Regions from separate parts of the Streptomyces sp. HNM0645 genome, predicted to be linked through region 2. Evidence: riboswitches for the same ligand, from Rfam matches in the RefSeq annotation. Region 2 holds a riboswitch; each other region holds the start of a gene.
What was found. A riboswitch is a leader RNA that binds a small molecule or an ion and turns the genes downstream of it on or off. The one in region 2 is predicted to bind cyclic di-AMP.

Region 1: linked by a shared signal. The riboswitch ahead of QMZ92_RS26955 (M23 family metallopeptidase) and the one ahead of QMZ92_RS06550 (C40 family peptidase) in region 2 are both predicted to bind cyclic di-AMP.
Region 3: linked by a shared signal. The riboswitch ahead of QMZ92_RS11045 (C40 family peptidase) and the one ahead of QMZ92_RS06550 (C40 family peptidase) in region 2 are both predicted to bind cyclic di-AMP.

What each region holds. Positions count from the first base shown of each region.
Region 1 is NZ_JASHLT010000044.1:96,357-106,166, reverse strand. It holds partial or broken gene QMZ92_RS26970 (GNAT family N-acetyltransferase) at 1-227, opposite strand, end outside; gene QMZ92_RS26965 (HPr family phosphocarrier protein) at 404-685, shown strand; gene QMZ92_RS26960 (GntR family transcriptional regulator) at 835-1,512, opposite strand; gene QMZ92_RS26955 (M23 family metallopeptidase) at 1,692-2,465, opposite strand; cyclic di-AMP (ydaO/yuaA leader) riboswitch at 2,479-2,641, opposite strand; gene QMZ92_RS26950 (M16 family metallopeptidase) at 2,871-4,253, opposite strand; gene QMZ92_RS26945 (M16 family metallopeptidase) at 4,271-5,623, opposite strand; gene QMZ92_RS26940 (DNA gyrase/topoisomerase IV subunit A) at 5,816-8,263, shown strand; gene QMZ92_RS26935 (CobW family GTP-binding protein) at 8,379-9,461, opposite strand; partial or broken gene QMZ92_RS26930 (citrate/2-methylcitrate synthase) at 9,525-9,810, opposite strand, start outside.
Region 2 is NZ_JASHLT010000007.1:129,707-139,516, forward strand. It holds gene QMZ92_RS06540 (C40 family peptidase) at 1-1,044, opposite strand, end outside; gene QMZ92_RS06545 (hypothetical protein) at 1,296-1,649, shown strand; gene QMZ92_RS06550 (C40 family peptidase) at 1,875-3,053, opposite strand; cyclic di-AMP (ydaO/yuaA leader) riboswitch at 3,052-3,220, opposite strand; gene pcrA (DNA helicase PcrA) at 3,431-5,908, shown strand; gene QMZ92_RS06560 (M23 family metallopeptidase) at 6,268-7,893, opposite strand; gene QMZ92_RS06565 (esterase/lipase family protein) at 8,105-9,064, opposite strand; gene icmB (coenzyme B12-dependent isobutyryl CoA mutase small subunit) at 9,474-9,810, shown strand, end outside.
Region 3 is NZ_JASHLT010000014.1:30,860-39,904, forward strand. It holds gene QMZ92_RS11035 (ATP-dependent Clp protease proteolytic subunit) at 54-689, shown strand; gene QMZ92_RS11040 (hypothetical protein) at 697-1,005, shown strand; cyclic di-AMP (ydaO/yuaA leader) riboswitch at 1,353-1,526, shown strand; gene QMZ92_RS11045 (C40 family peptidase) at 1,530-2,006, shown strand; gene QMZ92_RS11050 (ATP-binding protein) at 2,198-2,638, opposite strand; gene QMZ92_RS11055 (helix-turn-helix domain-containing protein) at 2,898-3,755, shown strand; gene QMZ92_RS11060 (DUF397 domain-containing protein) at 3,771-3,986, shown strand; gene QMZ92_RS11065 (8-amino-7-oxononanoate synthase) at 4,156-5,310, opposite strand; gene bioB (biotin synthase BioB) at 5,453-6,625, shown strand; gene QMZ92_RS11075 (adenosylmethionine--8-amino-7-oxononanoate transaminase) at 6,618-7,919, shown strand; gene bioD (dethiobiotin synthase) at 7,981-8,709, shown strand; gene QMZ92_RS11085 (VOC family protein) at 8,715-9,045, shown strand, end outside.

The sequences.
Region 1 (9,810 bases), on a different contig from region 2:
TCCACGTAGTCGTGGTGCGTGAACCGGTGCACGTCCTTGGCCGACAGCCGTGGGTAGGGCGCGAAGAACCGGTAGTACTTGGACTCCTCCGAGACCTGTTCGTAGAAGCTGACGAGCCGCTCGGCGTCCTCGGTGGTGATGGGCCTGATGTGCGCGGTACCACCGTCACGCAGCACCACGTCGGCTTCCCAGTGGTCGGGGTACACGTGATCCGACGGGGTCTGCATGGGGCAAGGGTAAGGCTCCGGCACGGGTCGCGTTCCCCGAAGTGCGCGGGCAGGCTGGGAGGGCCGATCACGGTCCCGGACCAGCCGGGGCCGGTGACCGGGCACTCCGCACCACATGAGAGACTGGTCTAGACAACACGCCAACGCTTCCCCCCTGAGACTCGAAGGGCACCACCATGGCTGAGCGCCGCGTCAATGTCGGCTGGGCCGAGGGCCTGCACGCCCGCCCCGCGTCCATCTTCGTTCGTGCCGCCACGGCTTCCGGCGTTCCGGTGACGATCGCCAAGGCCGGCGGCACCCCGGTCAACGCCGCCTCGATGCTCGCGGTACTCGGCCTCGGAGCACAGGGCGGCGAGGAGATCGTGCTCGCCTCGGACGCGGAGGGCGCGGAGGCCGCCCTGGAGCGTCTGGCGAAGCTCGTCGCCGAGGGCCTCGAGGAGCTTCCCGAGACCGTCTGAGAGCGATGAATTCATACTCGGGCCGCGGCACCGGAGATTTTCCGGCACCGCGGCCCGCGCATTTCCCCCCGGGCTTTGTCCGGGTTGTTTTCCGGCAGCACGAAAAAGCCCCCCGCACACAATGCCTCTCTTTGTATACGGCGCGACTGTTAAATACGGTCGCCCGCCGTGTTTACGGAATGTTGCGAAACCCTCACGCCCGAGGGGATCCGCAGCCGGTGCGCGCCCGTCGTCCGCTCGGCGTGCAGCGCCGTGAGCGCGCGGGCACGCTCCGCGTCGCCGCGTGCCACCGCGTCAACGATCGCGCCGTGCTCGGCCCACGCCTCGACGGGACGGGCGGGACGCTCGACCGCGTACATCCACGCGATCTTGTGCCGGAGCTGGGTCAGCAGCGCGGTGAGCCCAGGGCTCCCGCACGCCTGGGCCAGGGTCTCGTGGAACCAGGCGCCGAGCGAGCGCAGATCCTCGCCCTGACCGCGCCGGGCCCGGTCCTGACCCAGTCTCACCAGCCCGCGCAACACCTTGAGGTGCGCCTCGGTGCGCCGCTGGGCGGCCCGGGCGGCACCGAGGGGCTCCAGCAGCAGCCGGATCTCCAGCAGGTCGGCGGCCTCCTGCTCGGTGGGCTCGGCCACACACGCTCCGGCGTGCCGGCGGGTGACGACGAAGCCCTCCGACTCCAGGGTGCGCAGGGCCTCCCGGACCGGGACGCGCGAGACTCCGTAGCGGCGCGCCAACTGCTCCTCGGTGAGACGGCCGCCGCGCTCGAACACGCCGGAGACGATGTCGTCGCGGATCGCCGTGCATACCGAACGCGCGGGAATGCGCATACCGAACCTCCGCTTTAATCGCCGCGAAACCCCGTCGAGCGACGTCTGTTTCGGTGACTCTATGGCAGGTGGCCGGATTTTCCGAAGACCCATGGTAATCCATGGATATCTTTTGGCCTGAATACGCCGAAAGCCCCGGCTCGGAGTGAGCCGGGGCCTCGGGCGGAATGGTGTGCGCGTCAGACGCGGACGCCGTGCGAGCGCAGGTACGAGACCGGGTCGATGTCCGAACCGTAGTCCTCGCCGGTGCGGGCCTCGAAGTGGAGGTGGGGTCCGGACGAGTTCCCGGTCGATCCGGCGAGGCCGATCTGCTGGCCCGGGGTGACCCGCTGGCCGACCGAGACGCTGATCGAGGACAGGTGTCCGTACTGCGTGTACGTGCCGTCGTGCATGCGCAGGACGACGTTGTTGCCGTAGGCGCCGCCCCAGCCGGCCTCCACGACGGTGCCCATGCCGACGGCGACGACCTCGGTGCCCGAGGCGGCGTGGAAGTCGACGCCGGTGTGGCTTCCGGAGGACCACTGGGCGCCCCCGGCGTGGTAGTCGGTGCTCACGTAGGAGCCGGCGACCGGGAGCGTGTACGTCATCAGCCGCTTGCGCTCGGCCTCGCGGGCGGCACGCTCCGCGGCGTCACGGGCGGCCTCCACCCGGAGCTCGGCCTTGCGCTTGGCCTCGGCCTCGGCCTTCTCCTGGGCCGCGACCAGTGCGGCCTCCTGCTGCTGGGCCTCCGCCTGGGCGTCGATCTGCTCGGCGAGCGAGTCGGCGGCGACGGCCTGGGTCAGGCCGGTGTCCTCGACGGGGGCGGAGGCCTCGGCCTCGGCGGCGAAGGCCGGGGAGGCGAGAGTGCCGATGACGCCGGTGGTGGCGATGGCCGCGACGGAGGCGACGCCCGCGCTCTTGCGCGACAGGCGGCTCGGACCACGGTGCTTCCCGGTGGCACGGGTGAACGCCATGAAGTGGCTGATCCTTTCCTTCCTTCTCGCCTACCGGGTTAGCTGACGGGTTCGGAGCAGGAAGGTCTCCTACGGACCCCTCCGCACGACGGCGAAGGCGCCCGATTCACCCCAGGGACATACGGGTCCCCGGCTCCCCAGGCTCGCGCCGGACGGGGACTCGGCGATGGCTGCCCGATGCCGCGGGTGCGGCGCGTGCAACTGGCGGACAGCGCAGAAGACGCTAAGCCGATCTTCGCCCAATCACCAAACAGACACGGATATTTGTAGTGCACGCCACAGGGCAGACACCACTCCTCCCCATCAAACCGGACATAGGGGAAGGTCGTTCCGGGTACGAGAAAGGGCCCCGCCGGCGTGAAACCGGCGGAGCCCTTTCGCGTGCGCCGGAGCGCGGGCAATCAATCAGCCCGTGACAACGGTCACTTCACCGATTCCGAGCGCCCGGACGGGCTCCTCGATCTCGGAGGCGTCCCCGACGAGGACCGTGACGAGCCGGTCCACGGGGAAGGCGCTGACGACCGCGGCGGTCGCCTCCACCGTGCCGGTCCCGGCCAGCCGTGCGTACAACTGGGCCTGGAAGTCGTCCGGGAGCCCCTGCTCGACCTGGTCGGCCAGCGTGCCCGCCACGGAGGCAGCCGTCTCGTACTTCAGCGGCGCCACGCCCACCAGGTTCTGCACGGCGACATCGCGCTCCGCGTCGGTCAGGCCCTCCGCGGCGAGGGTGCGCAGCACCTTGAACAGGTCGTCGAGCGCGGGACCGGTGTGCGGGGTGTCGACCGAGCCGCTGATGGCCAGCATCGCGGCGCCGGAGGCCCCGCCCGGAGACGCAGGGGTGTCCGAGCGCAGCACCTGGCCGAAGGCCCGCACCCCGTAGGTGTAGCCCTTCTCCTCGCGCAGCACGCGGTCCAGGCGCGAGGTGAGCGTGCCACCGAGGCAGTAGGTGCCCAGGACCTGGGCGGGCCAGACCCGGTCGTGACGGTCGGGGCCGATCCGGCCGATCAGCAGCTGGGTCTGCACGGCGCCGGGTCGGTCGACGACGACGACGCGGCCGGTGTCGTCGGCGGTGATCGGCGGCATCGGGCGGCTCTCGGCCGAGTCGCCCGTCCAGGCACCGAGCGTGTCGGTCAGCACGGCGTCCAGGTCCACCCCTTCGAGGTCACCGACGACCACGGCCGTGGCCGTGGCCGGGCGGACGTGCGCCTCGTAGAAGGCCCGGACCGCGGGGGAGTCGATGCGCTCGACGGTCTCCTCCGTGCCCTGCCGCGGCCGCGACATCCGGGAGGACGCCGGGAACAGCTGCCGGGAGAGCTCCTTCGCGGCCCGGCGGGCCGGGTTCGCCGTCTCGTGGGGGATCTCGTCCAGCCGGTTGCGCACGAGCCGCTCCACCTCGCTGTCGGCGAACAGCGGGGCGCGCAGCGCCTCGGCGAGCAGGCCGAGGGCCTTCGGCAGCCGCGAGACCGGCACCTCCAGGGAGATCCGCACCCCCGGGTGGTCGGCGTGGGAGTCGAGCGTGGCGCCACAGCGCTCCAGTTCGGCAGCGAACTCCTCGGCCGAGTGCTTGTCCGTGCCCTCGGACAGTGCGCGGGCCATGATCGTGGCGACGCCGTCCAGCCCCTCGGGCTCGGCGTCCAGCGGTGCGTCGAGGAAGATCTCCACGGCCACGACCTGCTGGCCGGGACGGTGGCAGCGCAGCACGGTCAGCCCGTTGCCGAGCGTGCCCCGCTCGGGCGCGGGAAAGGCCCAGGGCCTGGCCTCGCCGGGCTGCGGCTGCGGATGGAGGTCCATGGTCACGGCAGCGTCGGTCACTGGTCCGCCCCCTCTGCGTCGTCGTTGTCCTCGGCGTTCCCGGCGTCGGCTCCGGCGACGGGCTCGTAAACGAGCACCGCCCTGTTGTCCGGGCGCAGCCGGGCCTTGGCGACGGCCTGCACCTCGTCGGCGGTGACGTCGAGCACCCGCTTGACGGCGGTGAGCGCCAGCTGCGGGTCGCCGAACAGCACGGCGTACCGGCACAGTTCGTCGGCGCGGCCGGCGACGGTGCCGAGGCGGTCCAGCCACTCGCGCTCCAGCTGGGCCTGGGCGCGCTCCATCTCCTCCGCCGTGGGTCCCTCGGCGGCGAAGCGGGCCAGCTCCTCGTCGACCGCGGCCTCGATGTCGGGGACCTCGACACCTGCGGACGTCTTCACGTCCAGCCAGCCCAGCGAGGGGGCGCCTGCCAGGCGCAGCAGGCCGAAGCCGGCGGCGACGGCCGTGCGGTCGCGGCGGACCAGCCGGTTGTGCAGCCGGGACGACTCGCCGCCGCCGAGGACGGTCAGAGCCAGGTCGGCCGCGTCGGCCTCGCGGGTGCCGTCGTGCGGCAGACGGTACGCGGCCATCAGCGCCCGGGCCGGAACCTCCTCCTCCACGACCTCGCGCAGTTGCTCGCCGATGATCTCCGGGAGCGAACCGTCGCGCGGCGGCTGCTTGCCGTCGTGCATGGGGATGGACCCGAAGTACTTCTCGATCCAGGAGAGCGTCTGCTCCGGGTCGATGTCGCCGACGACGGACAGCACCGCGTTGTTCGGCGCGTAGTAGGTGCGGAAGAAGTTCCGCGCGTCCTCCAGCGTCGCCGCGTCCAGGTCGGCCATCGAGCCGATCGGGGTGTGGTGGTACGGATGGCCCTCGGGGTAGGCGAGCGCGGTCAGCTTCTCGAACGCGGTGCCGTACGGAACGTTGTCGTAGCGCTGGCGGCGCTCGTTCTTGACGACGTCCCGCTGGTTCTCCATGGACTCGTCGTCGAGGGCGGCCAGCAGGGAACCCATGCGGTCGGCCTCCAGCCACAGCGCGAGCTCGAGCTGGTGGGCGGGCATGGTCTCGAAGTAGTTGGTGCGTTCGAAGCTCGTGGTGCCGTTCAGCGAGCCGCCGGCCCCCTGCACCAGCTCGAAGTGGCCGTTGCCCGGCACCTGGGCGGAGCCCTGGAACATCAGGTGCTCGAACAGGTGGGCCAGGCCGGTGCGGCCCTCGACCTCGTGGCGGGAGCCGACGTCGTACCAGAGGCACACCGCGGCGACCGGGGTCAGGCGGTCCTCCGAGAGCACCACGCGCAGGCCGTTGGCCAGGCGGTGCTCGGTCGCTGTCAGGCCTCCGGAGCCGGCCCGGGCTGTGGCCGTGTGACCCATGGGCATGTGGTCCCTTCGATCGCGTTGCAGGATGTCCTGCCACTGTATGCAAACCGTGCAGGTAAGCGGCGAAGTTCCCGCGGCTTCCACTCCCTGTTCCGGGTCGCGGTCCGCGTTGTCGGTGCGACGGTCCACAATGGTCGGCGTCAGATCCCGTTCATGGTTCATGTTGGTGAAGGAGCCGCAGCAGCGATGGCCCGCCGCAGCACGAAGACGCCGCCGCCCGACGACTTCGAGGAGAGGATCCTCGACATCGACGTCGTCGACGAGATGCAGGGCTCCTTCCTCGAGTACGCGTACTCGGTGATCTACTCCCGCGCCCTGCCCGACGCCCGCGACGGCATGAAGCCGGTGCACCGCCGGATCGTTTACCAGATGAACGAGATGGGGCTGCGCCCCGACCGGGGCTATGTGAAGTGCGCCCGCGTCGTCGGCGAGGTGATGGGAAAGCTCCACCCGCACGGCGACGCGTCGATCTACGACGCCCTGGTGCGCATGGCCCAGCCCTTCTCCATGCGGCTGCCGCTGGTCGACGGCCACGGGAACTTCGGCTCCCTGGGCAATGACGACCCTCCGGCGGCGATGCGCTACACCGAGTGCCGGATGGCCGACGCGACGAGCTTGATGACCGAGTCCATCGACGAGGACACGGTCGACTTCGCGCCGAACTACGACGGCCAGGAGCAGGAACCCCTGGCGCTGCCCGCCGCGTACCCGAACCTGCTGGTGAACGGCGCGTCCGGGATCGCGGTCGGCATGGCGACGAACATGCCGCCGCACAATCTGGGCGAGGTCATCGCCGCCGCCCGTCATCTGATCAGGCACCCGGGCGCTGACCTGGAGACGCTGATGCGTCATGTGCCCGGTCCGGACCTGCCGACCGGCGGCCGGATCGTCGGCCTGTCCGGGATCAGGGACGCGTACGAGACCGGCCGCGGCACGTTCAAGATCCGTGCCACGGTCACGGTGGAGGACGTGACGGCGCGCCGCAAGGGACTCGTCGTCACCGAACTGCCGTTCAGCGTCGGCCCGGAGAAGGTGATCTCCAAGATCAAGGACCTGGTCGGCCAGAAGAAGCTGCAGGGCATCGCCGACGTCAAGGACCTCACGGACCGCGAGCACGGGCTGCGCCTGGTCATCGAGATCAAGAACGGTTTCATCCCCGAGGCCGTCCTCGAACAGCTGTACAAGCTGACGCCCATGGAGGAGTCCTTCGGCATCAACAACGTGGCGCTGGTCGACGGCCAGCCGCTGACCCTGGGCCTCAAGGAGCTGCTGGAGGTCTACCTCGACCACCGCTTCGACGTGGTGCGCCGCCGCAGCGAGTTCCGACGCGGGAAGAAGAGGGACCGCCTGCACCTGGTCGAGGGCCTGCTCGTCGCGCTGGTCGACATCGACGAGGTCATCCGCCTCATCCGCTCCAGCGAGAACGCGGCGCAGGCCAAGGAGCGGCTTGTCGAGCGCTTCTCCCTCAGCGACGTCCAGACCCAGTACATCCTGGACACGCCGCTGCGCCGGCTCACCAGGTTCGACCGGATCGAGCTGGAGGCCGAGCGCGACAAGCTGAAGGACGAGATCGCCGGCCTGACGACGATCCTGGAGTCGGACGCGGAGCTGCGCAAGCTCGTGTCCTCCGAACTGGCCGCGGTGGCCAAGAAGTTCGGCACCCCCCGGCGCACGGTCCTGCTGGAGTCCGCGGGCACCCCGGCCCCGGCCGCCTCGCTGCAGGTGGCGGACGACCCGTGCCGGGTTCTGCTGTCCTCCACGGGCCTGCTGGCGCGCACGGTCACCGGCGAGCCGCCGGCGGGCGAGGGAAGGCGCACCAAGCACGACGTGATCGTCTCCTCGGTGGAGGCGACCGCACGGGGCGACGTGGGCGTCGTCACTTCGGCGGGCCGGCTGCTCCGGTTGTCGGTGATCGATCTCCCGCAGCTCCCGGAGACGGCCCAGGCGCCGAACCTCTCGGGCGGGGCCCAGGTCTCGGAGTTCCTGTCGCTGGAGGCGGACGAGACGGTCGTCTGTCTGACCGGTCTGGAGGAGTCCTCCCCGGGGCTGGCACTGGGCACGCTGCAGGGCGTGGTCAAGCGGGTGGTGCCGGACTACCCGGCCAACAAGGACGAGCTCGAGGTCATCGCGCTCAAGGAGGGCGACAGGATCGTCGGCGGCGTCGAACTGCGCACGGGCGAGGAGGATCTGGTCTTCATCACCTCCGACGCACAGCTGCTGCGCTTCCAGGCGTCGCAGGTCCGGCCGCAGGGCAGGCCGGCGGGCGGCATGGCGGGCATCAAGCTCGCGGAGGGAGCCGAGGTGATCTCCTTCACCGCGGTGGACCCGGCCGCGGAGGCGGTGGTCTTCACGGCCGCGGGAGCCGCCGGGACGCTGGACGACTCGGTGACGACGGCGAAGCTGACGCCGTTCGACCAGTACCCGCGCAAGGGCCGGGCGACCGGCGGCGTGCGCTGCCAGCGCTTCCTCAAGGGCGAGGAAAGGCTGGTCTTCGCCTGGGCGGGTGCGACCGTGGCGCACGCGGCGCAGAAGAACGGCTCGCCGGCCGAGCTTCCGGAGATCGACCCCCGCCGGGACGGGTCGGGCACACCGCTGGCCAAGCCGGTCGCGGCGGTGGCGGGGCCGCTGCCGTAGGCGCACGACCGCCCGCGGCCGTGGTTCCGGGTCGCCCCCGAACGCGGCGATCCGCCCCCTTCCGCCCGAAAGCGGAAGGGGGCGGATCGCTCCGGTGGCGCCGACCGGGCCCGGATCAGTCCCCGTGCAGCTCCTCCGAGGCGTCCCGCTGGTCGGGCACATAACGCAGCACGCCCCACATGCTGTGCTCCTCCGGGCGGTCGTCGGCGCCGGTGGCCCTGGTCGCGCCGAGCCGGCCGAGCAGCGCCCCCGTGTCGGTGCCCGAGCCGATGAGCACGAGCCGGGTGGCCTTCGCGGTGCCGTCCGCGGGCCAGGGCTCCGGGCGGAAGCGCAGGAAGCGGCCCACCGTGTGGATCGCGTAGCGGTTGCGGGGGTCGGCCTCGCCGAAGTCCACGAACCCCTTGATCCGGTAGAGCCCTTCGGGCCGTGAGTCCAGGAAGTCCAGCAGCCTGCGCGGGTGCAGGGGCTCGGACGTCTCGAACGACACGGTGTCGTAGGCCGCGTGCAGATGCTCGTGGTGGCCCTGGACGTCGTTCTCGCCGTCCTCGCCGTCCTCGTGGAGGTCGTCGAAGGACAGCTGCCCCACCCGCTCACCGGGCGGACGGCATTCGAAGAGCAGCTCGGGGTCGACGCGTCCGTACGTCGCCTCGATCACGGCCGCGCCGCAGGCCAGTGCGGTGATCCGCTCCCTCAGGCGCTGCCGCGCTCCCGGGCCGACCCGGTCCGCCTTGTTGACCACGACCAGATCGGCGATCCCGAGGTGCCGCTCGATCTCGGGGTGCCGCTCCCGGGTGGCGTCGAACTCGGCGGCGTCGACGACCTCGACGAGGCCGCCGTACACGATCCGCTGGTTCTCGCTGGCGAGGACCATCCTGACCAGTTCCTGGGGCTCGGCGAGCCCGCTCGCCTCGATGACGATCACATCGAGGCGGGCTGCGGGCCGGGTGAGCCTGTCCAGGAAGACGTCCAGCTCGCTCGCGTCCACGGCACAGCACAGACACCCGTTGCCGAGGGACACGGTGGAGTCGCCGAGCTGGCCGGCCACGGCCATGGCGTCGATCTCGATCGCCCCGAAGTCGTTGACGATCGCGCCGATCCGGGTGCCGCGACTCGCTCGCAGCAGATGGTTGAGCAGCGTCGTCTTGCCCGATCCCAGGAAGCCCGCGAGGACGACGACGGGGATCTGCGGACTGCTCAAGACGGGACCTCCTGGGGCTTTCGTGCACGTCGGCCCTCAGGATATGGGCAGGACAAGGGCCGCTCAGGAGGCTTCCGGGAGCGGCTGCCGCGGCTGCGGCCCCACGTAGCGCGCGGCGGGTCGGATGATCTTCGAATCCCGGGCCTGTTCCAGGATGTTGGCGCTCCAGCCGATGACCCGTCCGCGCAGAAGGTGGGCGTGAACATCTCCCGCGGGAGTCCGCACAACTCCATGACGACGCCCGCGTGGAACTCGACGCTGGTGTGCAGCTCCCGGCCGGGCTTCAGCTCCGCCAGGATCGCCTCGACCCGCGCCTCGACGTCCACGGCGAGCTCCACCAGCGGGCCGC
Region 2 (9,810 bases):
GATACGCGTCGCTCCCGCGTAGGGCATCTGGTCGATCGGCGCGATCCGTACGGGCGCTCCCGGACGAGGGGCGTGGATCATCCGGCCATCGCCGATGTACAGCCCCACGTGCGAGACGCCGGAGTAGAAGAACACCAGGTCTCCCGGCGCGAGCCGGGACCGCGGCACCCGCTGTCCCGCGTTGATCTGGGTGTACGTGGTACGCGGCAGCGCGACCCCGGCGGAGCGCCAGGCGGCCTGGGTCAGCCCCGAGCAGTCGAAGGCGGACGGCCCCGTCGCGCCCCAGACGTAGGGCTTGCCGAGTGCCCCGTAGGCATAGGCGACGGCCTGTGCGGCACGGGGGTTGGGCGCGTCGACGGCGGGCGCGGTGCGGACCGTGGCGCGGTCCGCACGGCCCGTGGCGGTGCCGTCCCGGCCGGCGTAGGCGGCGCGCTGCTCGGCGGTGAGGCGTGCCAGCAGGGCCTCGGCCGCGGCCAGCTTCTTCCGTACCTCCGCGCGGTGGTGGGCCACGCGTGCCCGCTGCTCCTCGAGCTCGGCGAGCCGCTCACCGGCCTCGGCGCGCACCTGCTCGAGCTCCCTCATCTGCCGCCGCACCGCGGCGAGGGCCGCGGCCTGGCGGTCGCCGACCCGCTCGGTCAGCTCGGCGCCCGCGAGGTATCGCGCCGGGTCGGAGTCGAGGACGAGCCGCAGGGCGGGATCGAGGCCGCCCGCCCGGTACTGCGCCGTCGCGAAGGAACCCAGCGCGTCGCGGGAGGCGTTCAGGCGCTCCGTGCGCCGGGCGGCCTCGTCACGGAGTTCCCCGGCCTCCCTCCGTGCCGTATCGGCCTTCTCCTTCGCCCCGTTGTACTCCTCGGTCTCGGCCTCCGCCTCCTGGTAGAGCCGGTCAGCCCCGGCCCGGACCTCGTCCGGAGCGGGCACCGGCTCGGCGTGCCCGGCGCCCTCGAAGGCGGTGGCGGTGGCCGCACCGGCGAGCGCGAGAGTGGCGGAGAGGCGTGCGGCGGTTCCGGGAAGCGTGCGCTGCCTGGGTTTGCGGTGCGCTGCCACGAGGGCCTGTCCTTCCGTAGGGGCCCGCCGGTACGGGTACCGGCGGCGGACCGCACAGGGGGAGCGGCCCGCCACCGGCTCTTCCGGCGGGGGCGGTCGGCAGCCGTCCGGGTAACGGACGGTGGTGAAGCCGGCCACCTGGGTGAGGACGCTAGAGCTCCCGGTCACGGAGAAGTGGCACCATGAACGGAATTGGCATGAGATGGACCGCCCGGGTTCGCTTTGGGACCGTCCGGCTAGGCTCCGGTGCCATGGACGTACTCATCAATGTCTTCGTCGCCCTGCACATCATCGGTATCGCGGCGCTGCTCGGCGGCTTCCTCACCCAGATGAAGGCGATGGGGGCGGGGACGGCGCGCTTCACCCCCGGGATGCTGCACGGCGCGCTGACCATGCTGGTGACGGGCGTGGCGTTGGTCGGACTGAACCAGGCGGACGACCAGCCCGTGAACAACCTCAAGATCGGCATCAAGCTCGCCGTGCTCCTGGTGATCCTTGCCCTGGTCTACGTCAAGCGGGACGAGGAGACCGTGGACAAGGGGCTGTTCGGGGCGGTCGGCGGCCTGACCCTGGCGAACGTCTTCATCGCGACCCTCTGGACCTGAGTGGTCCGGAGCCCCCGGGCGTCCCGCCCGCGGCGGCGGCATCACGGCCGCGCGGCCCCGAGCCGCCCGGGAGCCTCCGTGACGGACCGGGCCCCGGGACCGGTCTCCGCCGCACCGCCCTCCCGTACACGGCTCGCGCCGCAACCCCCCTCTTGCGAAGGGCCTTGTGGCGCGAGTCCGTGACTCCGCGAGTGCGGCGGTGCGGGTCTCCGGCCCGCGTGAACGCTACGCGGGCCGGATGCTGCTGTGGATCGGCATGTAGTAGATCGACTCCTCGCGGACGTTCGCGCCCGGCTTGGGGGCGTGGATCATCTTGCCGTCACCGATGTAGATCCCGACATGGCTGATGTCGTCGTAGAAGAAGACCAGGTCACCCGGGAGCAGGTCGGCCGTCGCCACACTCTGTCCGGCCTTCACCTGGTCCCAGGTGGTCCGGGGCAGGTCGACGCCCGCCGCGCGCCAGGCGGCCTGGGTGAGCCCGGAGCAGTCGTACGAGCTCGGGCCCGTCGCACCCCAGACGTACGGCTTGCCGATCTGGGCCCGCGCGAAGGACAGCACCTTCTCGGCCTTGGCCGCGTACGTGCCGCCGGTCGTTCCGGAGACCGTCCCCGTGCCGGTGTCCGTGCCGGTGCTGGTGTCCGTGCCCGCCTGTTCCCGCTCCTCCCGCTCACGCTCCTGGAGCTGCCGCTCGGCCTCGGCCTCGGCCTCGGCCTCCGCCTTGGCCCTCGCCTCGGCCTTCCGGCGGGCCTCCTCCTCCTTCTTGCGCTCGAGTTCGGCGAGCCGTGCGCGCTCCTCGGCGGTCAGCTGCGACAGCAGCTCCCGCGCCTCGGCGAGCTTCTTCTGGACGGCCTGCTTCCTGACGCGCAGCGAATCTTGCGAGTCCGTGAGCGTCTCCAGGCTCCTGGTGGCCTGGGCGCGTTGCTTCGCCGCCTCGGCCCGCTGGGTCTCGTAGTCGGTGACGGCGCCGCGCTGCTGTTCGGTCAGCCGGTCCATCAGTTGTGTCTGGTCGGCGTAGGACTGAGGGTTGTCGGCGAAGAGCAGCGCGGCGGTCGGGGTGACGGCGCCGGTGCGGTACTGGGCGGTCGCGTACGAACCGAGGGCGCGCCGGGACTCGTTGAGGGCCTCCGTGCGCTCGGCGGCCTCGTCGAGGGCCCGGTCCACCTTGCGGCGCTGCTGCTCGGCGGCCTCCTTCGCCTTGTTGTACTCCTGGGTCGACGAACCAGCCTGGCGGTAGAGGTCGTCGACCTTCTTCTGGACTTCCTCGATGCTGGGCTTCGGATCGGCTGTCGCATTCTGTGCCGAGAGGAGCGAGACCCCCGCTATGGCGGCCGTCGTGATCCCGACGGCAGGTGTGTTCGTACGTGTGCGGCTGCGCGGCTTGCGGTGCGACGCCAAGGCCGGCATCTCCTTCCGTGGAACGCCTACCGGGTTAGCTGTCGGGTTCGGACGGAACGGAAGGTTTGCCCTACGGGCCAGGTGAAACCAGGCCCGATTCACCCCGGTTGTGCTTGTGAGTGGGTCCCCGGTTCCGAACTCCTCTGTGAGGGGCACGGATTCGGCGCGGCTGCCCGGCCGGCGTGGTTCGCCGAAGGGGGTACGGGCCGCCTGGGCGAGCACGCTAGCCAAAGTGTGGTGCTGCTGTGAAGGAGAGTGGTCGATTTGCCCGATACATTTCCGTGACCTTGGCACTATGTGTCCGTGTCATGACTGGAGGTGTCCGATGGTGATTCCCGCGAAGGCGGCGGCGGGCCGTCGGTGGGGCCGCCTAGACTCGGAGAGCGATGAGCAGCCTCTTTGACGACAGTTTCCTGGCGGACCTCCAGCGCACCGCGGCCCCGGAGGAGCCCCCGCCACCGGAGGACGACGAGCACCTGCCCGCGGACGAGGTCCCGCACGACCTCTTCGAGGGCAGGTTCGACGCGCCCCCGTCCGGTGACACCCACTACCGCAACGGTGCCCCGCGCCCCGCCATCGACCCGGCGGCCCTGCTCGACGGGCTGAACGAGCAGCAGCGCGCCGCCGTCGTCCACACGGGATCGCCGCTGCTCATCGTCGCCGGCGCCGGCTCCGGCAAGACCCGGGTGCTGACCCACCGGATCGCCCATCTGCTGGCGACCCGCGACGTCCACCCCGGCCAGATACTGGCCATCACGTTCACCAACAAGGCCGCGGGCGAGATGAAGGAGCGCGTCGAGCACCTCGTCGGCCCGCGCGCCCGCGCCATGTGGGTCTCCACCTTCCACAGCGCGTGTGTCCGCATACTGCGCCGCGAGAGCAAGCGGCTCGGCTTCACGTCGTCCTTCTCGATCTACGACGCCGCCGACTCCAAGCGGCTGATGGCACTGGTCTGCCGCGATCTGGACCTCGACCCGAAGCGCTACCCGCCGAAGTCGTTCAGCGCCAAGATCTCGAACCTGAAGAACGAGCTGATCGACGAGGAGGCCTTCGCCGACCAGGCAGGCGGGGGTGACTCCCAGGCCGAGGGCTCCGGGGGAGGTTTCGAGAAGACACTGGCCGAGGCGTACCGGATGTACCAGGCCCGCCTGCGCGAGGCCAACGCGCTGGACTTCGACGACATCATCATGACCACGGTCCATCTGCTCCAGGCGTTCCCGGACGTCGCCGAGCACTACCGGCGCCGGTTCCGTCACGTCCTCGTCGACGAGTACCAGGACACCAACCACGCCCAGTACACGCTCGTGCGCGAGCTGGTCGGCACGGGCTACGACGACCTCGGCCCCGCCGAACTGTGCGTGGTGGGTGACGCCGACCAGTCGATCTACGCGTTCCGCGGCGCCACGATCCGCAACATCCTCCAGTTCGAGGAGGACTACCCGGACGCGACCACGATCCTGCTCGAGCAGAACTACCGCTCGTCCCAGACGATCCTCTCCGCGGCCAACGCCGTGATCGAACGCAACGAGAGCCGCCGTCCCAAGAACCTGTGGACGAACGCGGGCGCCGGAGCGCAGATCACCGGCTACGTCGCGGACACCGAGCACGACGAGGCCCAGTTCGTCGCCGACGAGATCGACCGGCTGACGGACGCGGGCGAAGCCAGGGCCGGCGATGTGGCGGTCTTCTACCGGACCAACGCCCAGTCCCGTGTCTTCGAGGAGATCTTCATCCGCGTCGGCCTGCCGTACAAGGTCGTCGGCGGTGTGCGTTTCTACGAGCGCAAGGAGGTCCGGGACGTCCTGGCGTACCTCCGGGTCCTCGCCAACCCCGAGGACAACGTGCCACTGCGGCGGATCCTGAACGTCCCGAAGCGCGGCATCGGCGAGCGCGCCGAGGCGATGATCGACGCGCTCGCCCTGCGGGAGAGGATCACGTTCCCGCAGGCGCTGCGCCGCGTCGACGAGGCGTACGGCATGGCAGCCCGCTCCGCCAACGCCGTGAAGCGCTTCAACACGCTCATGGAGGAGCTGCGCACGATCGTCGACTCGGGCGCGGGCCCCGCGGTGGTGCTGGAGGCCGTGCTGGAGCGGACCGGCTATCTCGCCGAGCTGCAGGCCTCCACCGACCCCCAGGACGAGACCCGTATCGAGAACCTCCAGGAACTCGCGGCGGTGGCCCTGGAGTTCGAGCAGGGGCGCGGCGCCGAGGAGGGGGCGGGTACGCTCGCCGAGTTCCTGGAGCAGGTCGCGCTCGTCGCCGACTCCGACCAGATCCCCGACGAGGACGAGGAGGGCAGCGGCGTCATCACGCTGATGACCCTGCACACGGCGAAGGGCCTGGAGTTCCCCGTCGTGTTCCTCACCGGCATGGAGGACGGCGTCTTCCCGCACATGCGGGCGCTCGGCCAGACCAAGGAACTGGAGGAGGAGCGCCGTCTGGCGTACGTGGGGATCACCCGTGCCCGTGAGCGCCTCTACCTGACGCGTTCCTCGATGCGCAGCGCCTGGGGCCAGCCCGCCTACAACCCTCCCTCGCGCTTCCTCGAGGAGATCCCGGACGCACACCTGCAGTGGAAGCGGACGGGCCCGGTGGCGGCGCCCGCGGGGCCGACGTCCGGCATCGCCTCGGCGCTCTCGTCGTCCCGGTCCCGCTCCGGCCCGTCGGGCTTCGCCACGCGGCGGACGACGGACAAGCCCGTGATCACCCTGGCCGTGGGGGACCGCGTCACCCACGACCAGTTCGGACTGGGGACCGTGACGGCGGTGACGGGCTCGGGCGCTGACGCCCAGGCGACGATCGACTTCGGCGACGCCAAGCCGAAGCGGCTGCTGCTGCGGTACGCGCCGGTGGAGAAGCTCTGACGGGCTGAGAACCGGTCGGAATCCGGAGCGATCCGCAGGGACACGGCGTGCCGCGGGGTGCCGCGGGGCTCTGCGGCGGGCGCCTGCGCGGCACCTGAGCGGGCCGGTGCACCGCCCACCGCAACGCGCGCAGGTGCGATGGGCGGCGCCGGCTCGACCTGACGGGTGCGGGCGGCCCGGGGTGGGGCGTGAACCGGCGGGCTCGGCAGGCCCTGAGGGTTGCGGCCGTGGCCGACGGACTCGCGCGGGGCCGGCGGTGCGCCGGTCCGGGAGCGGGCCGAGGGCTCACGTGCGGTCGCGGAAAGCGCACGACGGGCCGGGTGGTTCGGGCCGGGGCGTACGTACGGGCGCCCGCCGGATCAGGTCGGGCTGAGACCGTGGCTGCGCAGCCACGACAGCGGGTCGATCGCGGCCCCTCCGCCGGGCCGTACCTCGAAGTGCAGATGTGGACCGGTTGAGTTGCCCGAGTTGCCCGAATAGGCGATGACTTCACCGGCCTTGACCTTGCCGGAGCGGATCTTGGTGCTGCTCAGATGGCAGTACCAGGTCTCCGTGCCGTCCGCGGCGGTGACGATGGCCATGTTGCCGTACGCGCTGTTCCACTGCGTCCGCACGGTGCCGTCGGTCGCGGCCATCACCGGCGTCCCGTACGAGACGGGGAAGTCGATTCCGGTGTGCATGGACATCCAGTTGACACCGGCCTGGCCGTAGTAGGCGCTGAGTCCGCGCTGGGCGACGGGGAGGGCGAACTTGGGGCGCAGCCGCTCGCGGAGGGCGGCTTCCTCCTCGCGCTTCTTGCGCTCCGCCTCCTGGCGCGCCTTGAGGTCGATGCGTTCCTGGGTCCGGCTCGCACGGTCGCCGAAGTCACGGACGTCGGCGTTGAGCGCGGCGAGCTGGGTGTCGAGGGCGTTGTTCGCGGCGACCGGCTTCACGGACGACGCATCGGCTGCCGTGACCGCGGTGTTGGCGTCCTTCTGCTGCTCGCCGTCGGTGAGTCCGCCGACCGAGGCCGCCGCGACACCGGCGACCCCCATCACGCAGACGGAAGGCACGGCCACGGTGAGGAGTGCTGAACGCTTGGCGGGAGTGCGGCGGCGGCCGCGGGCGCCGCCGGCCCTGCGCACGGGGCGGGCCGAGGCGGCGGAGGGGAGGGTGACGGCGGGTGCCGCGACGGTGGCTGCGCCGGCGATCAGCTCGGCTTCGTGGTCGTGGCCTGAATCCGGCTCCCCGTCGTGCGCGTCCGATGCCGCCGGCCGCTCCGGCTCGTACTCGGAGTATTCCGAGCGATCGGAGTGCTCCGCCGCGGAGTCGATCGCGGCCTCGCCGCCGAAGCCGGGCTCGGCTCCGTGCTCGGCTTCGGTTTCGTAGCCGGACGCGGTGCCGGGCTGCGTCTCGTGGGAGGTGCCGAACTCGGCTGCGGGGGTGAGCTGTTCGTGGGCGAAGGTCCCGGCGGGGTCGTGCTGCTCGCCGTACCCCGGGTACTCGGAGTGCCCGGTTCCGGGCAGCTGCCCGGTGTGGTCGCCGTACTGCGGGTGAACGGCGGTGGCGTCAGCGCCGGCCGAGTTCCACGCGGTGGCGTCGTAGGCGCCGGTCTCGTACGACGTCGCCGCGCCGTAGCCGGCCGTGGTCCACTGGCCGCCCGTGTCGTAGGTCTGCGCCGCGCTCTCGAACTGCGTCGCGGTGAACTGCCCCGCCTCGTTCCAGGCGTTGGCGTCCCACTGGCCGGTGGCGTCGTACTGCGCGCCGTCGAAATGCGTTGCGTCGTACTGCTGCCCGTACGCATGCTGGGCGTCGCCGTAGACCTCGTGGCCCGTGGAGGAGGCGGAGGACCACTGCGTCGCGTCGTACTGGCCGCTGTCGTACTGGCCGCCGTGGGTGAGGTGACCGTCCTCGTGACCGCCCGGCATGACGCCGAAGAGCGGGTCGGTGTCGAAGCTGCCGGTGGCGTACGCGTCGTACCCGGCGTGGGGGTGCTGGTCGTTCACCAACTTCTCTCTCGCCTCGGCAGCAGGACCAGGGTCTGGGGGCCGTCCCGAACGGGGGGTCCCAGAGGCAACGCAGTGGCGCGACTGTACCCGGCGGTATGCGACGCCGACAATCTTCGGAAGGTTTTGGTGAAGCGGGAAACGGGCATTCGGCCGTGTTTCGGCGGACTGCGGGCAGAGCTTTGGCCTTACGTTCGATCGTTGTTCGACTTCACGCCACGGAAACGGCGCCGGGCGACTCGGCTTCCGCACCGGGCGCCTCGAGTGCCTCGCGGATGCCCGCCGCGACCGCCGGATGGACCGGGAGTGCCAGATGGCCGATGCCGCTCACGTGGACGTTCCGCACGATCAGATCCGGATGCTCCAGCCTTGCGGTCTCCAGCGGCACCATGATCTGGTCCAGATCGCTCCAGAAGCTGACGAACCTGGTCCGGCAGCCAGGCGCGGGCGCCCGCAGCTCCTCGATCACGGCGGAGTCCGGGCGCATCTGGCGCACGATGGGGTGCGCGCTGGCGAGCGGGGCGACGCGCGTGCCCGCGTGGGGCGTGCCGAGGGTGACGAGCGTCCGGACCCGCCGGTCGCCGCCGAGCCGCTGGACGTAGTACCGCGCGATGAGACCGCCGAGGCTGTGGCCGACGATGTCGACCCGTTGCCGGCCGGTGCGTGTGCAGGTCTCCTCGACATGGCGGCCCAGCAGCTCGGCGGCGGTCCGGATGTCGCATGTCAGCGGTGAGTAGTTGAGCGACTCCACATGGCGCCCGCCCTGGCGTACCAGGCACCGCCGCAGCACGACGAACACGGACCGGTTGTCCACGAAGCCGTGGAGCAGCACGGCCGGCGGATACGGGGATGACTGCGCGGGGAGCGCGGCGAGCGTCGGAAGCTTGTGGGAGTCCGGGGAGTCCGGGGAGTCCGGGGAGTCCGGAGGGGCGTCGGGTGTCCCGGCGTCAGGGGAGCCGGGGAGCGTTGGTCCGTCGGCGTGCGGGGTCGTGCCGAGGTGCGAGGGTCCGTCGGGGTGCGGTGATCCCGCGGCGGGTCCGGGCGAGCGACGCTCCGGAAACAGGCCCGAGGGGTAAACGATCATGCGCGCGGTGAGGATGGCCAGCTCCAGGGCCGTGGCGCGCAGCAGGGCGACCGACATCCTCAGCGGCAAGAGCGGCAGGAACCCCATGGCCCGACCTCCCGACTGGCGCACGGGGTCGCGGCTCCGTCCCCCGTGTGCCCTCATGGGGCTGCCCACGGCGCCGACCGCCGGGCCGCGCGGCTGGCGACACGGTGATCACGGCGACCGAACAGCGGCTCCCTCGCGGCGTCCCGACCGCGGCCCGAGGTCCTCCGGCGGGTACGGCGCGTAGCGAATATGTCCCATGTGTGATTTCCCCCTCGCCGTCCACCGCGAAACGACTGCTTGCGGGATGCTGTAGATCTGTAGATAACGTTCGTTCACCTCCCGGGCCCGCGTCGGCACGGGCCTGGCACGGGATCCGTGCCAGGACGGCACACAGCGCGTCGATCGGGGCGGCTGGGTGCCAATGAGGGCACAGTGCCCATGGCGGCACAGTCGGTATGTGGAGGCAGTGATGGGTGTGACCGGTCCGATCCGCGTGGTGGTGGCCAAGCCGGGTCTCGACGGCCACGATCGCGGCGCGAAGGTGATCGCACGAGCCCTGCGGGACGCCGGTATGGAGGTCATCTACACCGGGCTGCACCAGACCCCCGAGCAGATCGTCGACACCGCGATCCAGGAGGACGCCGACGCGATCGGCCTCTCCATCCTCTCCGGCGCGCACAACACGCTCTTCGTGAAGGTGCTCGAACTGCTCAAGGAGCGGGACGCGGAGGACATCAAGGTCTTCGGCGGCGGGATCATCCCCGAGGCGGACATTCCTCCGCTGAAGGAGAAGGGCGTCGCGGAGA
Region 3 (9,045 bases), on a different contig from region 2:
GCAGACGCCGCAGACTTGGCCGCCGGGTGCGGCCGTTAGAGGAGTGGTACGCCATGAACGGTCCGTCCGCCCGCCATGTCCTGCCCGAGTTCACCGAACACACGAGCGGCGGGAAGCGCACGCTCGACCCCTACGCCAAGCTGCTCGACGAACGGATCGTCTTCCTCGGCGCCCCGGTCGACGACACCTCCGCCAACGACGTCATCGCGCAGTTCCTGTACCTGGAGTACGCCGCGCCGGACCAGGACATCTCGCTCTACATCAACTCGCCCGGCGGCCCCGTCGGCGCCATGTCCGCCATCTACGACACGATGCAGACGGTGACCTGCGACGTCGTCACCACCTGCCTGGGACAGGCCGCGTCGACCGCCGCCGTACTGCTCGCCGCCGGAACCCCGGGCAAGCGCGCGACCCTGCCCGGTGCGCGCGTGGTCGTCCAGCAGCCCTCGCTGCCCGAGCCGGTGCAGGGGCAGCCCACCGATCTGGACATCCGGGCACAGGAGTTGCTGCGGCTGCGGGATCAACTCACGGCCATGCTCGCCCACCACACCGGCCGGAGCGCCGAACGCATCGCCGCCGACCTCGACCGCGACACCGTGTTCGACGCTGCGGGAGCCCGTGACTACGGGCTGGTCGACCACATCGTCAAGAACCGGAAGACGTTCCTCACTTCCGTCGGCCGCGGGTGAGCGGGCGGTGCTGCCACCCGAACTGCCGCCGCTGCCCGCGCTGACACGCGCCGAGAGCGAGTTCGTCGACAGCTATCTCGAAGTGGTCGACCAGCTGGGAAGGATCAACCCGGCACGCGGGACACACACGTATGGAGCCCTCCGCGCCGCACAGGCCCTGGTCGCGCAGGCCACGGCGCTTCGCGACGCTCTGACGGTGATGCACATGCGCGGCGAGAGCGAGCTGCACACCGTCACATTGGCCCGCGCGCTACGGGTATTGGACGGGGAACGCCGAGCCTCCCGGATCACCGTGCCACCGGAGCAACACAGTTGACGACCCACTGCGATAGGGGCGATCCGGCGCCCGCGACCCGCCCGAGAGGCGTACGACCGGGTGTCGCCCATCCGGACCAGTGAGGGCTTCGACTTTCGTCCTGTGCAAGTTGCGCAACCGCATCGCCCGGTCGGCCCAATGACGCACTCCGCCGCAGGTACGGGGCTCGTCACCCGGCGACACCCGGTCCCCCGAACGGCCCTGTCCACTCGAACAGATCAGTGGTGAGGAGCCTCACAAATCGTCGTTTCGACTCGGAAATCCGGCAGCTCGTGGGTCAAGATCCCTGGGACGACAAGCCCCCGCCACCGCGGCGGGGCGGTCCGGGCGGACGCCGAGTCCTGCCGCCGCACCGGATGCCTGGTCGACATGAGGGCTTCGGCAGGAGTGGAGGACCCAGCATTGCGGGCCGACCACCGCGACGGTGGCTGGTCCTTGGGGTGAAGCCGTGTGAGCGGCCGGGCGTCTTCGCCAGTCCGAACCCGACAGGTCATCCTTCACAGGCGGCTGACGAAGGGTTGCGCATGGCTGCGCAGACACATCTCCCGTCCCTGCTGTCCCGGACGGGTGCCGTCTCGGCACTCACGATCGCCGCCGTCGGCGGCTCGCTGATCGTGCCGGGCGGTGCGCCGGAGGCACAGGCGGCCTCGGCGCACGCGACGAAGGCTCTCAAGGTCGCCGCGTCGAAGAAGGGGGCCCCGTACAGGTACGGGGCCACCGGTCCGAGCCGCTTCGACTGCTCGGGGCTCACGCTCTACGCCTACAAGAAGGCGGGCAAGCGACTGCCGCGCACGGCCCAGCAGCAGTACAACCGCACCCGTCACGTCTCCGCTTCCCAGCGGCAGCGCGGTGACCTGGTGTTCTTCCAGTCGCGAGGGTACGTGTACCACGTCGGCATCTACGCCGGGGCAGGGAAGATCTGGCACTCGCCGAAGACCGGTTCCGTCGTGAAGCTGACCAAGATCTGGTCCAAGGGCGTCCGGTACGGCCGCGTGCGCTAGCGGACATCGGCGCCGCCGGCCGTGCGCACCGGCGGCGCCGATGCCCCGTCGGCCGAGGTGGCGCCGCGCAGCGGCGGGGCGGTCTCCGGCGTCGGCCCCCGAGCGTGGAACGTCGGCCGGCGCGGGCACGTCGTTCGGCGCGGGCACGTCGGCCGGCGCGGGCCCACCACTGCGGTGACCGGTCCGGGCACTCAGTGCGGAGGCTCGGCGCCGGCCACGCTCCAGGGGATCGCGATCCAGACGGTCTTGCCGCCCTCGGGCGTGGGGTCGACGTGCAGCCTTCCCCCGCATTCCGCGATGAGCCAGCGGATGATGACCATGCCGCGGCCGTTGTCCTGCTGCACGGCCGCGGGCAGGCGCTGGGGCCTGCGGGGATGGCTGTCCGTGACGCCGATGCACAGACGCTCGTCGCGCTCCAGCCGGACGTCCACCGTGAAGGTCGGGGACAGCCCGAAGGTGTGCTGGACGGCGTTGGTGGTGAGCTCGGAGACGATGAGACGCACCGTGTCGGCGGTGTCGGTCTCCCCCGGCACTCCCCATTCGGCGAGGACCTCGGAGACGTATCTGCGCGCGGCGGATACCGAGGCGGGATCGCTCGGCAGAGTGACGGAGGCTTCCTGATGGTCTGCCATGGCGAGCTGTCCCTTTCCCACCGGGGCTGCCGGAGCGCGGCACGTAGCGGATTGGATGCCGGAACAGCCTCGGACTGCGCTTCGCGCCAGACTGCCACTGTTGCCACCCCCATGGCAGGGGATCCACCTGGATATGCATATATCTGTCGCTCAAAGCGGTGAACTCTGCTACGCGAGAGCGTATTTGGGCGCACACTTGGCGCTGCGTCCGCCGGTGCCCGGCGGCCGTGGGGCAGCGGGGAACAGGAGGAGATTCGGCATGCGGCAGGGTCCCGCGGTGCGCCGGCGCAAGCTCGGGGAGGAACTGCGCGGTCTGCGGCTGGGCGTCGGCCTGACGAGCCGGGAGGCGGCGCTGCTCGTGGGCTGGAACCAGTCGAAGGTGAGCCGCATAGAGACCGGAACGAGCGGTGTGAAACCGGCCGATGTGGCCCGGCTGCTGGACGCCTACGGAGTCGCCGACCAACGGCTGCGCGAGCTGCTGGGGACGCTGGCCGGTACGGCGGACGGTGGAGGAAAGGGCTGGTGGCACGCGTACCGCGGGGTGATTCCGCCGCAGTACCGGGACTTCATCAGCCTGGAGTCCCAGGCGAGCGCGGCGCGCACCCTGGAGACCTCGGTGGTGCCCGGGCTGCTGCAGACGCCCGACTACGCGCGGGCGGTGACCCGTTCGGCACTGGAGAGCGTGCCGACGGCGACGGTCGACTCACTGGTGGAAGTGCGCATCGCGCGTCAGCGCGTGCTGCGGGCGGAACGCCCGCTGACCTTCAGTGCCGTGCTGGACGAGGCGGTCCTGCGGCGCCAGGTGGGCGGTCGGGAGGTGATGCGGGGACAGCTTCGTCGGGTGCTGGAGATGGCCCAACTCCCGCATGTTCGGTTGCAGGTGCTGCCCTTCTCGACGGGCGGCTACGTGGGACTGACTGGATCTTTCGTTATCTTCTCCTTTCCGAACACTTCTGATCTAGACGTGGTTGTTCTCGACCACTTGACGAGTAGTCTCTACCTCGAACGGAAGGAAGACCTCGAGACGTACGGCGCTGCTTTCCGCACCATGCAGGCGCATGCGCTCTCGCCGACTGACTCGTTGGATCTCGTCGCAGGGATCCGTGACGGCGTGTAGGGAAGGCACCCCCCAATGTCTGCTCACGACGCACGTGTACGCCCTCTGCCGGGCACGTCCTGGCAGCGCAGCAGCCGCAGCGTGGGAATGAACAACTGCGTGGAGACCGCCCTGTGCGCCGACGGCGCCCTGGCGGTGCGCGACTCGAAGAATCCCGGACTGCCGCTCCTCGTGTTCTCACCGGCCGCCTGGACCGGCTTCCTCAGTGGGCTGGGCGCGCCGTCGCGATGAACGGACCCGCGCCGCAAGCGCGGATCCCCTGCCCGGCCCGCCTCCTCATCCCGGTTCCGCCCGTACCCTCGGCGTGACCGGTGCCCCTCGGCGCCACCCCGGACGCCCGGCACCGTGTCCCAGGCCCGGCACCGGACCAGACGCGCGGCGTCCCACACGCGGTGCCGGGTCAGACACCGGGCGCCGTCTCCAGGATGGTGGCGACCGCCGCCCCGATCTGCCGATCGGTGAGGTCGGCGCGCGCGGTGAGCCTGATCCGTGAGATCCCGTCCGGCACGGACGGCGGCCGGAAGCACCCCACGGCCAGACCTGCGGCACGGCAGTCCGCCGCCCAGCGCACCGCCGACTCGGGTGAGGGCGCCTGTACGGAGACGACAGCCGCGTCGGGCCTGGCGGCGGTCAGTCCCGCCTCCGTCAGCCGCCCGTGCAACGTGCGCGCCACGACCCGGGCCCGGTCCGCGAGCGCGGGCTCACGGCGCAGGAGCCGCAGGCTCGCGAGGGAGGCGCCCACGGCGGCCGGGGCGAGCCCGGTGTCGAAGATGAACGTCCGGGCGGCATTGACGAGGTGCTCGACGACCCGCGCCGGGCCGAGGACCGCTCCGCCCTGGCTGCCCAGCGACTTGGAGAGGGTGAGCGTGGCGACGACACCCGTGGCCCCCGCGAGACCGGCGGCGTTCAGGGCTCCCCTGCCGCCTTCGCCGAGGACGCCGAAGCCGTGCGCGTCGTCCACCACCAGGGCCGCCCCGTGTGCGCGGCACACACCGGCGAGGGCGGCCAGCGGCGCGGCGTCGCCGTCCACCGAGAAGACCGAGTCGGTCACGAGCAGGGCTCGCCGGCCCGAGTGGGCGTCGAGCACCTTGGCCACGGCCTCCGGATCGGCGTGCGTCACGACGGCGGTATCCGCCCGCGACAGCCTGCAGCCGTCGACGATCGAGGCGTGGTTGCCGGCGTCCGAGACGATGAGCGACCCGTGCGCGCTGAGCGCCGTGAGCGCCGCGAGGTTCGCCGCGTACCCCGAGGAGAACACCAGGGCCGCCTCGAACCCGCAGAACTCGGCGAGTTCGCGCTCCAGTTCCGCGTGCAGTTCGGTACTTCCGGTCACCAGCCGCGACCCGGTCGCCCCCGCTCCCCAGCGCCGGGCGGCCGAGGCGGCCGCCTCGGTGACCTCCGCCCGGCGAGTGAGGCCCAGGTAGTCGTTGCCGGCCAGGTCGAGCAGGGCCGACTCGGCGGGCCGGGGACGGAGCGCACGGACGAGGCCCGCCTCCGCACGGCGGCGTGCCGCGTCGTCCGTCCAGTCGAAAGGATCCTGAGGCACTGGGGGCATGGTCCGGTCCTTTTGTAGGCAGCGAACAGACCCTAGCGGGGGACGCCGGAGGTCAGAGTGTGGCCATACACACACCTCAAACGGGGGCTGTTGTGGAGTTCCTCCTTGGCCGGGGGGTGCCCGGTAGGCGAGGATCTGCGCCATGGACCTCCTGAACACGCTGGTGGACAAGGGCCTGCGGCGTGAGCTGCCGACCCGCGAAGAAGCGCTCGCCGTACTGGCGACCTCCGACGACGACCTGCTCGATGTGGTGGCCGCGGCCGGAAAGGTGCGCCGTCAGTGGTTCGGGCGGCGGGTGAAACTGAACTATCTCGTCAACCTCAAGTCCGGGCTGTGTCCGGAGGACTGTTCGTACTGTTCCCAGCGGCTCGGTTCCAAGGCGGAGATCCTCAAGTACACCTGGCTGAAGCCGGACGAGGCCTCCGAGGCGGCGGCCGCCGGGGTCGCGGGCGGCGCGAAGCGGGTCTGCCTGGTCGCCAGCGGCCGCGGCCCCACGGACCGTGACGTCGATCGCGTCTCGAAGACCATCGCCGCCATCAAGGAGCAGAACGACGGCGTCGAGGTGTGCGCGTGTCTGGGACTGCTCTCCGAAGGCCAGGCGGAGCGGCTGCGCGAGGCCGGCGCCGACGCGTACAACCACAACCTCAACACGTCCGAGGGGACGTACGGGGACATCACGACCACCCACACGTACGCGGACCGCGTGGACACCGTCCAGAAGGCCCATGCCGCCGGACTGTCCGCCTGCTCGGGGCTGATCGCGGGCATGGGGGAGAGCGACGAGGACCTGGTCGACGTGGTGTTCGCGCTGCGGGAGCTGGACCCCGACTCGGTGCCGGTGAACTTCCTGATCCCGTTCGAGGGCACTCCCCTGGCGAAGGAATGGAATCTGACCCCTCAGCGGGCGCTGCGCATCCTCGCCATGGTGCGATTCGTGTGCCCGGACGTGGAGGTGCGCCTCGCGGGTGGTCGCGAGGTCCATCTGCGCACCCTGCAGCCGCTGGCGCTGCACCTGGTCAACTCGATCTTCCTTGGCGACTACCTCACCAGTGAGGGCCAGGCAGGCAAGGCGGACCTGGAGATGATCACGGACGCGGGCTTCGAGGTGGAGGGCTCGGACACCACGACGCTGCCGGCGCACCGTGCGGACGCCGCGTCGGGCGGCTGCGGTTCGCACGGCGGCGGGGGCTGCGCCCCGTGCGGCGACACCACCGGGGAATCCGCGCCGGAGGCCGCCGGCGCCTCCGGGGCGCGCCCCGACCTGGTGGCTGTCCGCCGCCGCGGCGCGGGAACCGACCTCGCCCCCAATGCGTAGCTCCGGGGCCCGCGATCTGGTGGCCCTGGACCGGGCCCACGTCTGGCACCCGTACGGTCCCATGCCGGGCCGTACGGACCCGCTGGTCGTGGAGTCCGCGTCCGGGGTGCGTCTCCGGCTCGCCGAGCCGGCACACGGGCAGACCGAATTGGTGGACGGCATGTCCTCCTGGTGGTCCGCGGTCCACGGCTACAACCACCCCGTACTCAACGAGGCCGCGCGCGGCCAGCTGGAGCGGATGAGTCACGTCATGTTCGGCGGGCTCACCCACGAGCCGGCCGTCCGGCTCTCGACCCGGCTCGTCGAGATCACTCCGGAGCCCCTGCGGCACGTCTTCCTCTGCGACTCGGGCTCGGTCTCCGTCGAGGTCGCGGTGAAGATGTGCCTCCAGTACTGGCGTTCGACGGGCCGTCCGGCCAAGCGCCGGCTGCTGACCTGGCGCGGCGGCTACCACGGCGACACCTGGCAGCCCATGTCGGTGTGCGACCCCGAGGGCGGGATGCACGAGTTGTGGTCCGGGGTCCTGCAGCGGCAGATCTTCGCCGACGCGCCCCCGGCCGGCCACGACCTGCCGTACGACCCCGCCTACGCGGACCATCTGCGCGCACTCGTCGCGCGGCATGCGGACGAACTCGCCGCTGTGATCGTGGAACCGGTGGTGCAGGGCGCGGGCGGGATGCGGTTCCACTCCCCCGCGTACCTGCGGGTGCTGCGGGAGGCGTGCGACGAGCACGACGTGCTGCTGGTCCTCGACGAGATCGCCACCGGATTCGGACGCACGGGCCGACTCTTCGCGGCGGAGCACGCGGGGATCTCACCCGATGTCATGTGCCTCGGCAAGGCGCTGACCGGCGGTTATCTGAGCATGGCCGCGACGCTGTGCACGGGGAGGGTGGCCGACGGCATCTCGCGCGGCGAGGTACCCGTGCTGGCGCACGGGCCGACCTTCATGGGCAATCCGCTCGCTTCGGCGGTCGCGTGCGCGTCGATCGACCTGCTGCTCTCCCAGGACTGGGAGCAGGAGGTCAAGCGCCTGGAGACCGGGCTCCGCGCGGGTCTCTCGGAGGCGGCCGGAATCGACGGCGTCCAGGAGGTCCGCGTTCTGGGCGGGATCGGCGTCGTCCAGTTGGACCACCCCGTGGACATGGCGGCGGCGACCGAGGCGGCCGTGCGCGAAGGCGTGTGGCTGCGGCCGTTCCGCGATCTGATCTACACCATGCCGCCGTACGTCACCGGCGACGCGGATCTCGCGCTGATCACGCGGGCGGTCCGCGCCGCCGCCACGGCGGGCTGAACCGGCGACGGTCCGGGGGACATTCCCCCCGCCCGTCCGTCCCCCACCAGCAAGGAGCACCATGGGCGTCATCGTCGTCAGCGGGACGGGTACCGAGATCGGAAAGACCGTCGTCACCGCGGCCGTCGCCGCGGCGGCCGCCGCGCAGGAGCGGAAGGTGGCGGTACTGAAACCCGCTCAGACGGGCCTCGCGCAGGGCCAGCCGGGTGACGCGCAGGAGGCGGCACGGCTCGCCGGCCCGGGGGTCACCGGGATCGAACTCGCCCGGTTCCCCGAGCCGCTCGCCCCGGCGACGGCCGCCCGCCGTGCCGGTATGGCGCCCGTCGGACCGCACGAGGTCGCCGACGCCGCCGCGAAGCTGGCGGAGGAGCACGATCTGGTACTGGTCGAGGGGGCGGGCGGGCTGCTCGTACGGTTCGACGGGCAGGGCGGCACGCTCGCGGACGCCGCCCGCCTGCTGGGCGCGCCCGTGCTGGTGGTGGCCCCGGCCGGGCTCGGGACACTCAACGCGACCGCGCTCACCGCGGAGGCCCTGCGCGCCCGCTCCCTGGAGCCCCTGGGTGTCGTGGTGGGCAGTTGGCCCGCGGCGCCGGACCTCGCCGCCCGCTGCAACCTCGCCGATCTGCCGGAGGCGGCCGGGGCGGGGCTGCTCGGCGCGGTCCCGGAGGGCTCCGGCTCGCTGGCGCCCGAGGCGTTCCGGGCCGCGGCGCCGCGCTGGCTGACGCCCGCGCTCGGCGGGTCATGGGACGCGGAGGCGTTCGCGGCGGACTTCGGGCCGGCCGTACGGTGAGCGCCGTGCGAGCACGGGTTGAGGAGATCGTCTTCGACTGCGCGGAGCCGTCGGCCCTCGCACGGTTCTGGGCCGGACTGCTCGGCGGTGAGGCCGTCGACCGGAGCCCCGACTGGGCGTACGTCGACCCGCCGGGCTTCGTTCGCGTCGCCTTCCAGCGGGTTCCCGAGGCAAAGACCACCAAGAACCGGCTGCATCTGGACGTGGACGCCGGCGACGTGGACGCGGCGGCCGCCGAGGCGGCCCGGCTCGGCGCGACTCCGGTGGGAGCCGTGGTCACCGACGGCGAAGGCCGCTTCCAGGTGATGCTGGACCCGGAAGGCAACGAGTTCTGCT